DNA from 2 places in the Mesorhizobium sanjuanii genome. Region 1 is predicted to be linked to the other one. Evidence: predicted binding sites of a transcription regulator. Region 1 holds the regulator's gene; the other holds the start of a gene.
The links. Region 1 encodes PhoB, which activates phosphate uptake and scavenging genes when phosphate is short. Its sites were predicted from a motif close to TGTCATNNANCTGTCAT; they were not measured.

Region 2: a site for PhoB is predicted at 2,946-2,962, ahead of phnG (phosphonate C-P lyase system protein PhnG). Genes of this name have one in related genera too.

The regions. Positions count from the first base shown of each region.
Region 1 is NZ_NWQG01000017.1:11,452-16,784, reverse strand. Features, by position in the region: gene CN311_RS03765 (magnesium transporter) at 1-422, shown strand, start outside; gene CN311_RS03760 (GNAT family N-acetyltransferase) at 649-1,233, opposite strand; gene phoB (phosphate regulon transcriptional regulator PhoB) at 1,479-2,168, opposite strand; gene phoU (phosphate signaling complex protein PhoU) at 2,185-2,892, opposite strand; gene pstB (phosphate ABC transporter ATP-binding protein PstB) at 2,924-3,727, opposite strand; gene pstA (phosphate ABC transporter permease PstA) at 3,724-4,575, opposite strand; gene pstC (phosphate ABC transporter permease subunit PstC) at 4,579-5,333, opposite strand, start outside.
Region 2 is NZ_NWQG01000104.1:52,049-57,381, forward strand. Features, by position in the region: gene CN311_RS16990 (ABC transporter ATP-binding protein) at 1-808, shown strand, start outside; gene CN311_RS16995 (alkaline phosphatase family protein) at 835-2,064, shown strand; gene phnF (phosphonate metabolism transcriptional regulator PhnF) at 2,133-2,834, shown strand; gene phnG (phosphonate C-P lyase system protein PhnG) at 3,105-3,527, shown strand; gene phnH (phosphonate C-P lyase system protein PhnH) at 3,524-4,129, shown strand; gene CN311_RS17015 (carbon-phosphorus lyase complex subunit) at 4,130-5,236, shown strand; gene CN311_RS17020 (alpha-D-ribose 1-methylphosphonate 5-phosphate C-P-lyase PhnJ) at 5,233-5,333, shown strand, end outside.

The sequences.
Region 1 (5,333 bases):
CATTCCTCCCGGTCTTGGCCGGGCAGAGCGGAAACACCGGCTGCCAAGCACTGGCGATGACCCTGCGTGGCCTTGCCCTGGGGGATGTGGACAAACGACCGAAGCTGCACCTGGTGATAAGAGAGGGCGCGCTCGGGATCGCCAACGGCTTGCTCGTCGGCCTTCTTGCGGCTGCGGCGATGTGGTTCTACGCCTCGAGGCAACCTGAGTCGGCGGCCCAAGCGCCCATGCTGGCACTTGTGATCCTGCTTGCCATGTCCGGATCGTGCCTCATGTCCGGAATCTCCGGCGTGCTGATCCCGTTGGGCCTGCGCCGGGTCGGCGCTGACCCGGCGGTCGCTTCGGCGATCTTCCTCACCACCTTGACCGATATTGTAGGCATGGGCCTGATGCTGGGGCTGGCCACCATACTCGTGCTGTAGCGAGGCGCGTCCAGTGACGCGTCCCTGGGAATTGGAGGCAATAAGCTGACCTCGTGTGCGCAACGCGACGGAAGACCAACCGGCACGGTGGATCACCGCCTATCACACGCCAATTGCCCAGACGTAGCGGGCGTATGCCCGTAGCGGGCGTATGCCCGTAGCGGAACCCGTGCGAATAACGATCGATCGCGCCGGGATAGATCCGCTTCCGCGGACCTTCCACGACTCAACGCGGTCCTCGCAGCATCGGGACGACTGTCGGCGACGAACCGACCTGGATGGCGCCGAGCGGTTCGAAGCCGTGCCGGCGGTAAAACGGAATGTTGCGCGGATTCGAGGATTCCAGATAAGCAGGCGCGTGATCGCGATCGCACCGTGCGAGTGCGTACGCCATCAGGGCTTTGCCGTGACCTTCGCCTTGGTGCGCGGGGTCGACACCGATCAGGGGCAGGAACCAATGCGGTTCGGTCGGATGGTAGGTGGCCATTTTCTCAAATACAGCCGCGGTTTCGCCGGCCAGAGAGGGCGCAACTGTGCTCTGGAGGAGCGCACCAAGCTCTTTCTCGTCAGGGTGCACCCCAGGCGGCAGCCACAGCGCCGCACCAGCGTAGTCCGCGGTGCAAAAGGCGCTTCCGCAAGAGAATGCAGCGCCTCCGAGCGCACGAACCATCCGAGGCAGGGCCGCAAGGAACTGGTGCGAATGAGGCCAAGTCCATCGCGCCATAGGGTCCGCCGCAAACGCCAGCACGACCGTATCGACCACCGGATTTTCATCGGCAGCGGACGCAACTCTTACTGTCTCTGACTTCACGCTATCCTCCTGACGCAGACAGTCCGACGAGGTCTGACGCATTAAGTAGCGCAATCTCGCAATCTGTCTAAGCCTCGCGCGCGATCGCGGTCCTGCTGGCCTGATATCCGGCTAGGAGCGGAACGGCAGCTACCTCACAGTCGGGATCGTCAGTTGCCGGTCCGGATGCGGCCCGTTCGCCGCCATAGGCCTGCTGATTGAGTTTTGACCTTGGAGCCTTCCCGATCATCGGGATGGAACAAGCTCTAATCTTCCCTGATCGCGTAGCCGGCGCCACGGATGGTGCGGATGACATCGGGCATGCGGCCGTTGTTGACCGCCTTGCGCAATCGCCCGACATGCACGTCGACCGTGCGCTCGTCGATGTAGATCGTCTCGCCCCAGACATTGTCGAGCAACTGGCTGCGCGAGAAGACACGGCCAGGGTGCCGCATCATGAATTCGAGAAGGCGGAATTCGGTCGGTCCGAGCCGGATCTCGCTCTTCTTGCGATAGACCCGGTGCGATTCGCGGTCGAGCACGATGTCGCCAACCTTCAGCACGCTGGACAGGACTTCCGGCTTGGCGCGGCGCAGCAGCGCCTTGATCCTGGCCATGAATTCCGGCGTCGAGAACGGCTTGACCAGATAGTCGTCGGCGCCGGTGGAGAGGCCGCGGACCCGGTCGCTCTCCTCGCCGCGCGCCGTCAGCATGATGATCGGCAGCCGCTCGGTTTCCGGACGCATCCGAAGGCGCCGGCAGAGCTCGATGCCCGAAACCGCCGGCACCATCCAGTCGAGCACCAGGAGATCGGGCACGTTCTCCTGCAGCCGGATCTCGGCTTCGTCGCCGCGCGTCACCACCTCGACCTGGTAGCCTTCGGATTCGAGGTTGTAGCGGAGCAGTACCCCCAATGGCTCCTCGTCCTCCACCACCATGATGCGTGGCGCGATCATTAACCCGTCGCCCCTGTCATGCCGCCGGCGCCGACATCGCCGTCTCGTCCTGCTTCGGACGATTGGCGGGCAGTTGCGAGCCGGTCAGCACGTAGTAGGCGTTCTCGGCGATGTTGGTGACGTGGTCGCCGATGCGCTCGAGATTCTTGGCGCAAAACAGGAGATGCGTGCAGGCGGTGATGTTGCGCGGATCCTCCATCATGTAGGTCAAGAGTTCGCGAAAGACCGAAGTGTATTTGACGTCGATGCGCTCGTCCTCGTTTCTGAGCTTGGCGAGTGCCGCCGCGTCCCTTGCGGCATATTCCTCGATCACGCCTTGCACCTGGATCAGCACCAGCTGTGCCATCGCGTCGATGGAATGCGACAGGTCGCGCGGCGTGACACTGAGGCCAACCGTGCCGACTCGCTTGGCGATGTTCTTGGCAAGGTCGCCGATGCGCTCGAGGTCGCCGGCCATGCGGATCGAGCCGACCACGGCACGCAGATCATTGGCCATCGGCTGGCGCTTGGCGATCAGCGTGATGGCGCGGTCGTCCAGCTCGCGCTGGCGCGCATCCATGATGACGTCGTCGGAAACCACCCGCTGCGCCAGCGCATTGTCGGAATTGAGCAAAGCCTTGGTGGCGCCGCCGACCATCGAGCCGGCGAGATCGCCCATATCGCTGATCAGCTTGCTGATCTGCTCCAGATCCTCATCGAAAGACGCGACTGTATGTTCGCCCATGATCTTGCCCTTCTATGCGTTGTCGGAACGCTCAGCCGAAACGGCCGGTGATGTAGTCCTGGGTGCGCTTCTCACGGGGCGACGTGAAGATCTTCTCCGTGGCGTCGAACTCTACCAATTCGCCGAGATACATGAAGGCCGTCTGCTTGGAGACGCGGGCGGCCTGCTGCATGTTGTGGGTAACGATGACGATCGTATAATCGGCCTGCAACTCGTCGATCAGTTCCTCGATCTTGGCCGTCGACAGCGGATCGAGCGCCGAAGCCGGCTCGTCGAGCAGGATCACTTCCGGCTTCACCGCCACGGTGCGGGCGATGCAGAGCCTCTGCTGCTGGCCGCCGGAGAGGCTGAGGCCGCTGGCGTTGAGCTTGTCCTTGACCTCGGTCCACAGCGCGGCGCGCTTCAATGCCTGTTCGACACGGCCGTCCATCTCGCCCTTGCCGAGCTTTTCGTAGAGCCTGACGCCGAAGGCAATATTCTCATAGATAGACATCGGAAACGGCGTCGGCTTCTGGAACACCATGCCGATCTTGGTGCGCAACAGGTTGAGATCCTGCGAGCGGTCAAGAATATTCTTGCCATCGAGCAGCACCTGTCCCTCGGCGCGCTGCTTCGGGTAGAGTTCGTAGATGCGATTGAAGACGCGCAGCAGCGTCGACTTCCCGCAGCCCGAAGGCCCGATGAAGGCGGTGACGCTGCGCTCGCGCAGCGACAGGCTGATATCCTTCAGCGCCTTGCTCTCGCCGTAGTAGAAGTTGAGGTTCTTGACCTCGATCTTCGTCTTCTCGGTGACCGACTCGGCCATGTTCAAATCGGTGGACAACATCGGTTTCATCTGTCCTCTCTGCGTCCGGTAAGGCTTCGGGCGAAGATGCTCAGCCCAAGCACGGTCAAGGTGATTATGAGTGCACCGGTCCACGCCAGTTGCTGCCATTCCTCGTACGGGCTGAGGGCGAACTGGAAGATGGTCACCGGCAGGCTGGCCATCGGCGCGTTGAGGTTGCCGCTCCAGAACTGGTTGTTCAACGCGGTAAACAAAAGTGGGGCTGTTTCGCCAGAGATGCGGGCGATGGCCAACAATATGCCAGTGACGATGCCCGAAAGCGCGGCGCGATAAGCGACCGACTTGATCACGATCCATCGCGGCGCACCGATCGCGGTGCCGGCCTCGCGCAATGAGTTCGGCACCAGCGTCAGCATGTCCTCGGTGGTGCGAACGACGACGGGAATGACCAGGATGGCCAGCGCGAAGGCGCCGGCGATTGCCGAGAAATGGCCCATCGGTCGGACAAGCAGTTCGTAGACGAACAGGCCAACGATGATCGACGGCGCCGAAAGCAGGATGTCATTGATAAAGCGAACAATCGTGGTGAGTTTTGAAAAACGCCCGTACTCGGCCATGTAGGTGCCGGCCAACACACCGATCGGCGTGCCGACAATGACCGCGATAATCGTCATTATTAGACTTCCGGCAATGGCGTTGAGCAGGCCGCCGGCTTCGCCGGGCGGCGGCGTCATTTCAGTGAACACCGAAAGCGAAAGGCCCGAGACGCCCTTGTAGAGGAGGGCGCCGAGAATCAGCGCCAGCCATGCAAGTCCGATACCGGCCGCTGCGACGCACAGCGTCATCATCACGGCATTCTTGCGCTTGCGGCTTTGGTGAAGCGATTCGGCTGTCGACATCGGTCAGGCTCCCGTGCGGGCGTCGATCCGCATCAGCATATAGCGGGCGATGGCTAGGATCACGAGGGTGATGACGAACAGGATCAGGCCGAGCGCCACCAGCGAAGAGGTGTAGAGTTCGCCATCGGCCTCGGTGAATTCATTGGCGATGGTTGCCGAGATCGTCGTGCCCGGCGCGAACAGCGAGGCGCTGATGCGGTGCGCGTTGCCGATGACGAAAGTCACCGCCATCGTTTCGCCGAGTGCGCGGCCAAGCCCCAGCATGACGCCGCCCATGATGCCGACACGGGTATAGGGGATGACGACGCGGCGCGTCACTTCCCAGGTCGTGCAGCCGATGCCATAGGCCGATTCCTTCAGCACCGAGGGGACCGTATCGAAGACGTCCTTGGTGATCGAGGTGATGAAGGGCAGAACCATGATGGCGAGGATCAGCGCCGAGGTCAGCATGCCGATGCCATAGGGCGGGCCGGCAAACAGACTGCTCAGTCCCGGAATGTTCTTGAACAGGTCGATGACGAAAGGTTGCACGGTGGTCTGCAGGAAGGGCGCGAAGACGAACAGACCCCAGATGCCGTAGATGATACTGGGAATGCCGGCTAGCAGCTCGACGGCGATGCCGATGGGGCGCCTGAGTGGGCGCGGGCAAAGCTCGGTAAGGAAGACTGCGATGCCGATGCCGATCGGGACTGCGATCAGGATGGCGATGGCGGAAGTGATGATGGTGCCATAGATCGGCGCGAGCGCGCCGAATTTCT
Region 2 (5,333 bases), on a different contig from region 1:
CAAGACGACATTAGGTCGGAGCTTGCTGCGGCTTGTCACGCCGAGTTCCGGTCGGATCCGATTTAAAGGGACCGATCTGACAGCTCTGTCGTCCAAAGAGATGTATTCTTTTCGGCGGCAAATGCAGATGGTGTTTCAGGACCCGTATAGCAGCCTCAACCCGCGCATGACTGTGGCGGAAATTGTGGGTGACCCGCTGTCAATCCACAAAGCTCATCTGACAACGCAGGCGCGGCTCAGTCGGATCGCCGAACTCTTATCTCAAGTCGGAATATCTCCTGCACACGGCACGCGTCACCCTCACGCTTTTAGTGGGGGGCAACGCCAAAGGATTGCCATCGCCAGGGCCCTGGCCACCGAGCCGGATTTCGTCGTCGCCGATGAGCCCGTATCGGCGCTCGATGTTTCAGTCCAGGCTCAGATCGTTAATCTACTTCTTGATCTGAAGGAAAGGCATGCTCTTACGATCCTGTTCATCTCGCATGATCTGCGAGTGGTAAGCCATATAGCAGATCGGGTAATCGTAATGTATCTCGGTAAGGTCGTGGAAATCGCACCGGCCGAAAAATTTCGAAATGCGCCCGCTCATCCTTATACCGAAGCCCTGGTTTCAGCGCTTCCCGTTCCCCATCCAAGTCTTCGCCGAGCACGGGTAGTTCTGAAAGGCGAAGTTCCGAGCGCTGTTACACCTCCATCAGGCTGCGTCTTTAGAACGAGGTGCTCAATTGCCAGCGCAGAATGTGCCAAGGTCACGCCAGATCTTCGGCAAGCCGGCGCAGGCCACTGGATAGCATGTATAAAACGTTAATCTCTCTTTGAGTGAGCTAGATTGCAATGACGCATCGAAAACTTCTTCTCATAATGATCGATGGCGTGAGCGCCGACTATTTCCAGGAACATGCCAACCGTCTGCCAAACTTATCGTCACTGGCAGCCGATGGATATCTCGTCCGCCGCATGCGCTCTGCGGTACCAGCGACCTCCATGCCGGGTCGGGCTTCGATACTCACAGGTGTCGGAGCCGAGATACATGGTATCTTTGGCAATCGCATCCTGAGTGACGGCGCCTTTGTTGCAGCTGAAGCAGAACACCTCCTCGTTCCGACGATTGCGACTCTTGCCTCGCGTGCCGGCCTCGACGTGGCTTGCATCGGGCACGCCCTCATTAAGCCGGAAGATACGTCCATCTATGTTCCACCTTGCTGGCTGCGTGGCCCGGGCTTCATCAAGATCCCCAGCGATGGGAGTACGCCGTCACTGCTGAAGATAAAGGATCCACGCGGCCGACTGGGGGCCATCCCGCTGCCCTCTTATGTACCTGAATTCAGCGGGCCGGACGGCGTATCCAGCATTACGAGGACGCTTATCGGTGACCAGCTTACGATCGCCGCGGCCGCCAGCCTGCTCGAGTCAGAAGAGGCACCTGATCTTCTCATTACGGAGATCAATGCCACGGACGCCTTCCAGCATGACTTCGGCTATGGGAGCGACGAAGCTCATTTCGCGATCGCTTTCGCGGATTCTCTCGTTGGTCGTTGTTTGGATAGTCTGCGCCGGGCAGGTCGGCGTGATGATTACACGATTGCGATCGTCAGCGATCATGGCCACCGTAACATCAAAACATCAATCTTGCCGGACCTGATCATTCCGGGAAAGGTGTGGCAGTCCGAAGGTGCGACGCTGCACGTTTTGGTTGAAAGCGATATGGACCGCCGAGAGGTAACCATGAAATTGCTCCGGTATGGCGCAGAGGTCTGGAATGGCGATCATCTGCCAATTGAACTCCGCAACAGAATTGCCACTTTCACGGCGCCGCCAGAATGTGATTTCGAAGAGACCCCGGCAGACCATCCGGCAGACCAACCGGTCGGCTGTCCGAAATACAAATCTACCCATGGTTTTCGACCTGGCTCTGCTGCGGATGATCGTGTTTGCATTATTTCCGGGCCGGCTGTTCCGAATGAGGTCGCGGAAGGGGCTGAAGCGACGCGCTTAACTCCAACGCTTTCATGCGTCCTTGGACTGCCCGGCGATACATTTTCCGATTGCCCGCTTTTCCGATAATACACAGTGAGCAGTTATACCGCTCCAGGAGACGATATTGATTCGAATCGAAAAGAAAATGGTGATCAATGAAGCGTTGGGAACTGGTTCGGTCCGCTCTACTCAATGATATTGATGCGGGAGCCTTCCAGGATGGCCGCCTGCCTGGCGATTTTGTCTTGGCAGACCGATTTGGCGTCAATCGGCATACCGTGCGCAATGCCATCAAGGCTTTGGAATCTGAAGGCGCCTTGCGAGTTCAGCATGGTGTCGGAACCTTTGTTGCTGATGATTTCGTTTCACACAAACTGAACAGCGATCCCAGGTTCACTTATAAGCTCCTTGGTCAGAACAAGTCCGTGAAGCGGGAGATACTGTCGATCAACGAAACTTCTGTCGAACCTGATATTGCAAGTCATTTGAACATCGCTCCCTCAGCACTGGTTACCGAGGTCAGGTCGACCTCGTTCATCAATGATTGGCCTTTGGCGACCGGAACGAGCTACTATCCGGCAGCGCGCGTTCCTGGCCTCGCCACCGCATTCGAGGGAATGAACTCTCCCACTGCCGCCTTGAAGCGCTGCGGCATCGCGGAATATAAGCGGAAATGGACACGGATCACGGCCCGAAGACCTAGCTCGCAAGAAGCGCAGCTCCTGCGAATATCTTCGTCCAGCCCGGTACTTTTTGAGACCAATGTCGACGTAACGCCGGATGGGTTACCGATCAAATACGCTTTCAGCGTCATACGAAGCGACCGGTACGAATATCTTATTGAAACGAACGAATAAGCACGAAGAGTCGCGTGTGAACACGGCGGCTTATTCGCCGAGACCACCTCTGGCGGATCAGGCGGCCCTCTGCCAGTCGGGATCGCAATAATACTTGATGGGCCGATGCCCTGTCATCAAATCGTTGCAAAAAGGAACTATCTCTATCCGAAGATACCTAGACATCTAGGCATCAATGTCCAACACCCTGATGAGCCCGGACCTGAGCCGGGCGTTTAATCGAAGCGGCGAACACCGGTGCGGATTGAAGTTGTAAAGCGGCAGCGATGGATGGCGGTTCTCGCGCGAGCCCGATGCGATGAACTTGAGCGGGCCTGGGACAACCTGGCCATCCAGCCGCAATTTGATTGGCTTCGCCGACCGGAAACCGGCCTCGTGCTTGTGCGTGGACGCGCCGGGGGTACGGGCGCCCTATTCAACCTTGGTGAGGTCACGATGACCCGATGTGCCGTTAGGTTGGCCGATGGCATGACGGGCTTCGCCTTCGTCCTCGGGCGCGACCAGCGTCATGCACAACTGGCGGCAGTTTTCGATGCGCTGTTGCAAGGAACAGATGACAGTGCGAGCGGCGTACTTCGGTTCGTTACCGAATTTGGAATCGCGCAATCCGCCCGCCGTGAGATCAAGAGCCGCAAAGCGGCTTCGACTAAGGTCCACTTTTTCGCAATGGCTCGAGGCATGAGTCCGGAATGATCAGCGTTTTGGATACTGCCGGGCTTGAGCCCGGATTCGCAAATCCTGTCTTCGATAGCCAGGACACATTCCGCCGTGTGTTAGATGCGTATGCATATGTCGGCAGGCCGCAAACGCTGGTCTCTGCCACTGCGGCAGTCGGTCCCCTTGATCCGGCGACCGCCGCCGTCTGCCTCACGCTTGCGGATTGCGAAACACCGGTCTGGCTCGATTCCCGGTCGAATCTACCTTCGGTTCGCAAGTACCTTGGGTTTCACTGCGGGGTGCCGTTTGTGGACAGCGTTGAAAGATCGACATTTGCCATTGTGGCGAATCCGATGACGATGCCGCGCTTGGCCGAGTTCAATCCCGGAACAGAATTGGAGCCTCAGGCCTCGACGACGATTGTTGTTCAGGTGCCATCTCTAAACGGCGGTCCGCCCGTTCGGTGGCGTGGGCCGGGCATCCAGCGCGAAGTTTCGGTGGACGTTGATGGGCTTGCATCCTGGTTTTGGGAGGACTGGAAGCTCAATCATGAGCTTTATCCGAGTGGAGTCGATGTTCTCTTTACGTCCGGAAATGCAATCATCGCTCTTCCTCGCAGCATCTCCGGGGAGATCTAGATGGCCTATGTTGCCGTAAAAGGTGGGGAGGAGGCTATCCTCAACTCACATGGTTTGGTTGCGGAGGATCGGCGGGGAGACCCAGCAGTTCCCGAACTCACGGTCCGGCAGATTGCCGAGCAGTTCGGTCTTGCTGTCGACCGAGTGATGTGTGAGGGCTCTGTCTACGATAGAGAGCTTGCGGCATTGGCATTGAAACAAGCCCAAGGCGACGCCGTTGAGGCGATCTTCCTTCTCCGGGCGTTTCGCACGACTCTACCGCGCTTGGCAGTGTCAAACGCGCTCGATACAGCCCGGATGGCCATTCAGCGACGTGTCTCAGCAACCTTCAAGGACATTCCCGGAGGGCAGATACTCGGTTCGACCTATGAGTACACACATAGGCTGCTTGATTTTGATCACCTCGATATTGTTGATTGCGACAAGCCGAAAGCGAAGGTCGCGGATGATCCGCTGGATCCAACTTTTCCGCGTGCCTTCGACAGCATTTCCGACGAAGACCTGATTGAAGCCGAGTTGCCGGAACCCGATCAGTCACCTGTTTTCGATCTCACCCGAGATCCTCTTGCCATGCCCGCCGGTCGCGATCAGCGCTTGCAAAATCTGGCCCGTGGCGATGAGGGATTTGTCGTGGGTTTGGCGTATTCAGCGCTGCGTGGCTATGGCGCTGCCCATCCCTACGTAGGGGAAACAAGGGTTGGGGACGTTACGATAGAAATCCTACCCGAGGAATTGGGCTTTTCTGTTTCTATTGGCGATATCATCGTCACGGAATGCCAGATGCTGGATTTCTTCGGGGGCTCGGAAGACGAGCCTGCGCGCTTCACCCGCGGATATGGTCTCTCATTTGGAAAGAGTGAGCGCAAGGCGATGGCAATGGCAATCGTTGACCGATCGTTGCGCTGTCGGGAATACGGCGAGGAAGCAAAATACCCTGTTCAGGATGAAGAGTTCGTTCTGTCCCATACCGACAATCTCGAGGCGGCCGGTTTCGTCTCGCATCTCACTTTGCCTCACTATGTCGATTTCCAGGGCGACCTGCAATTCATAAGACAGTTGCGGGAGGAGCATAACCGCCGCCTTTCAAGCAAGGAGGCCGCGGAATGACGGGACCTCATGGCAACGCAGCCGGCCGCAGCTTCCGCCAACCCTACAATTTTGCGTATCTGGACGAACAGTCCAAAAGGATGATCCGGCGATGCAT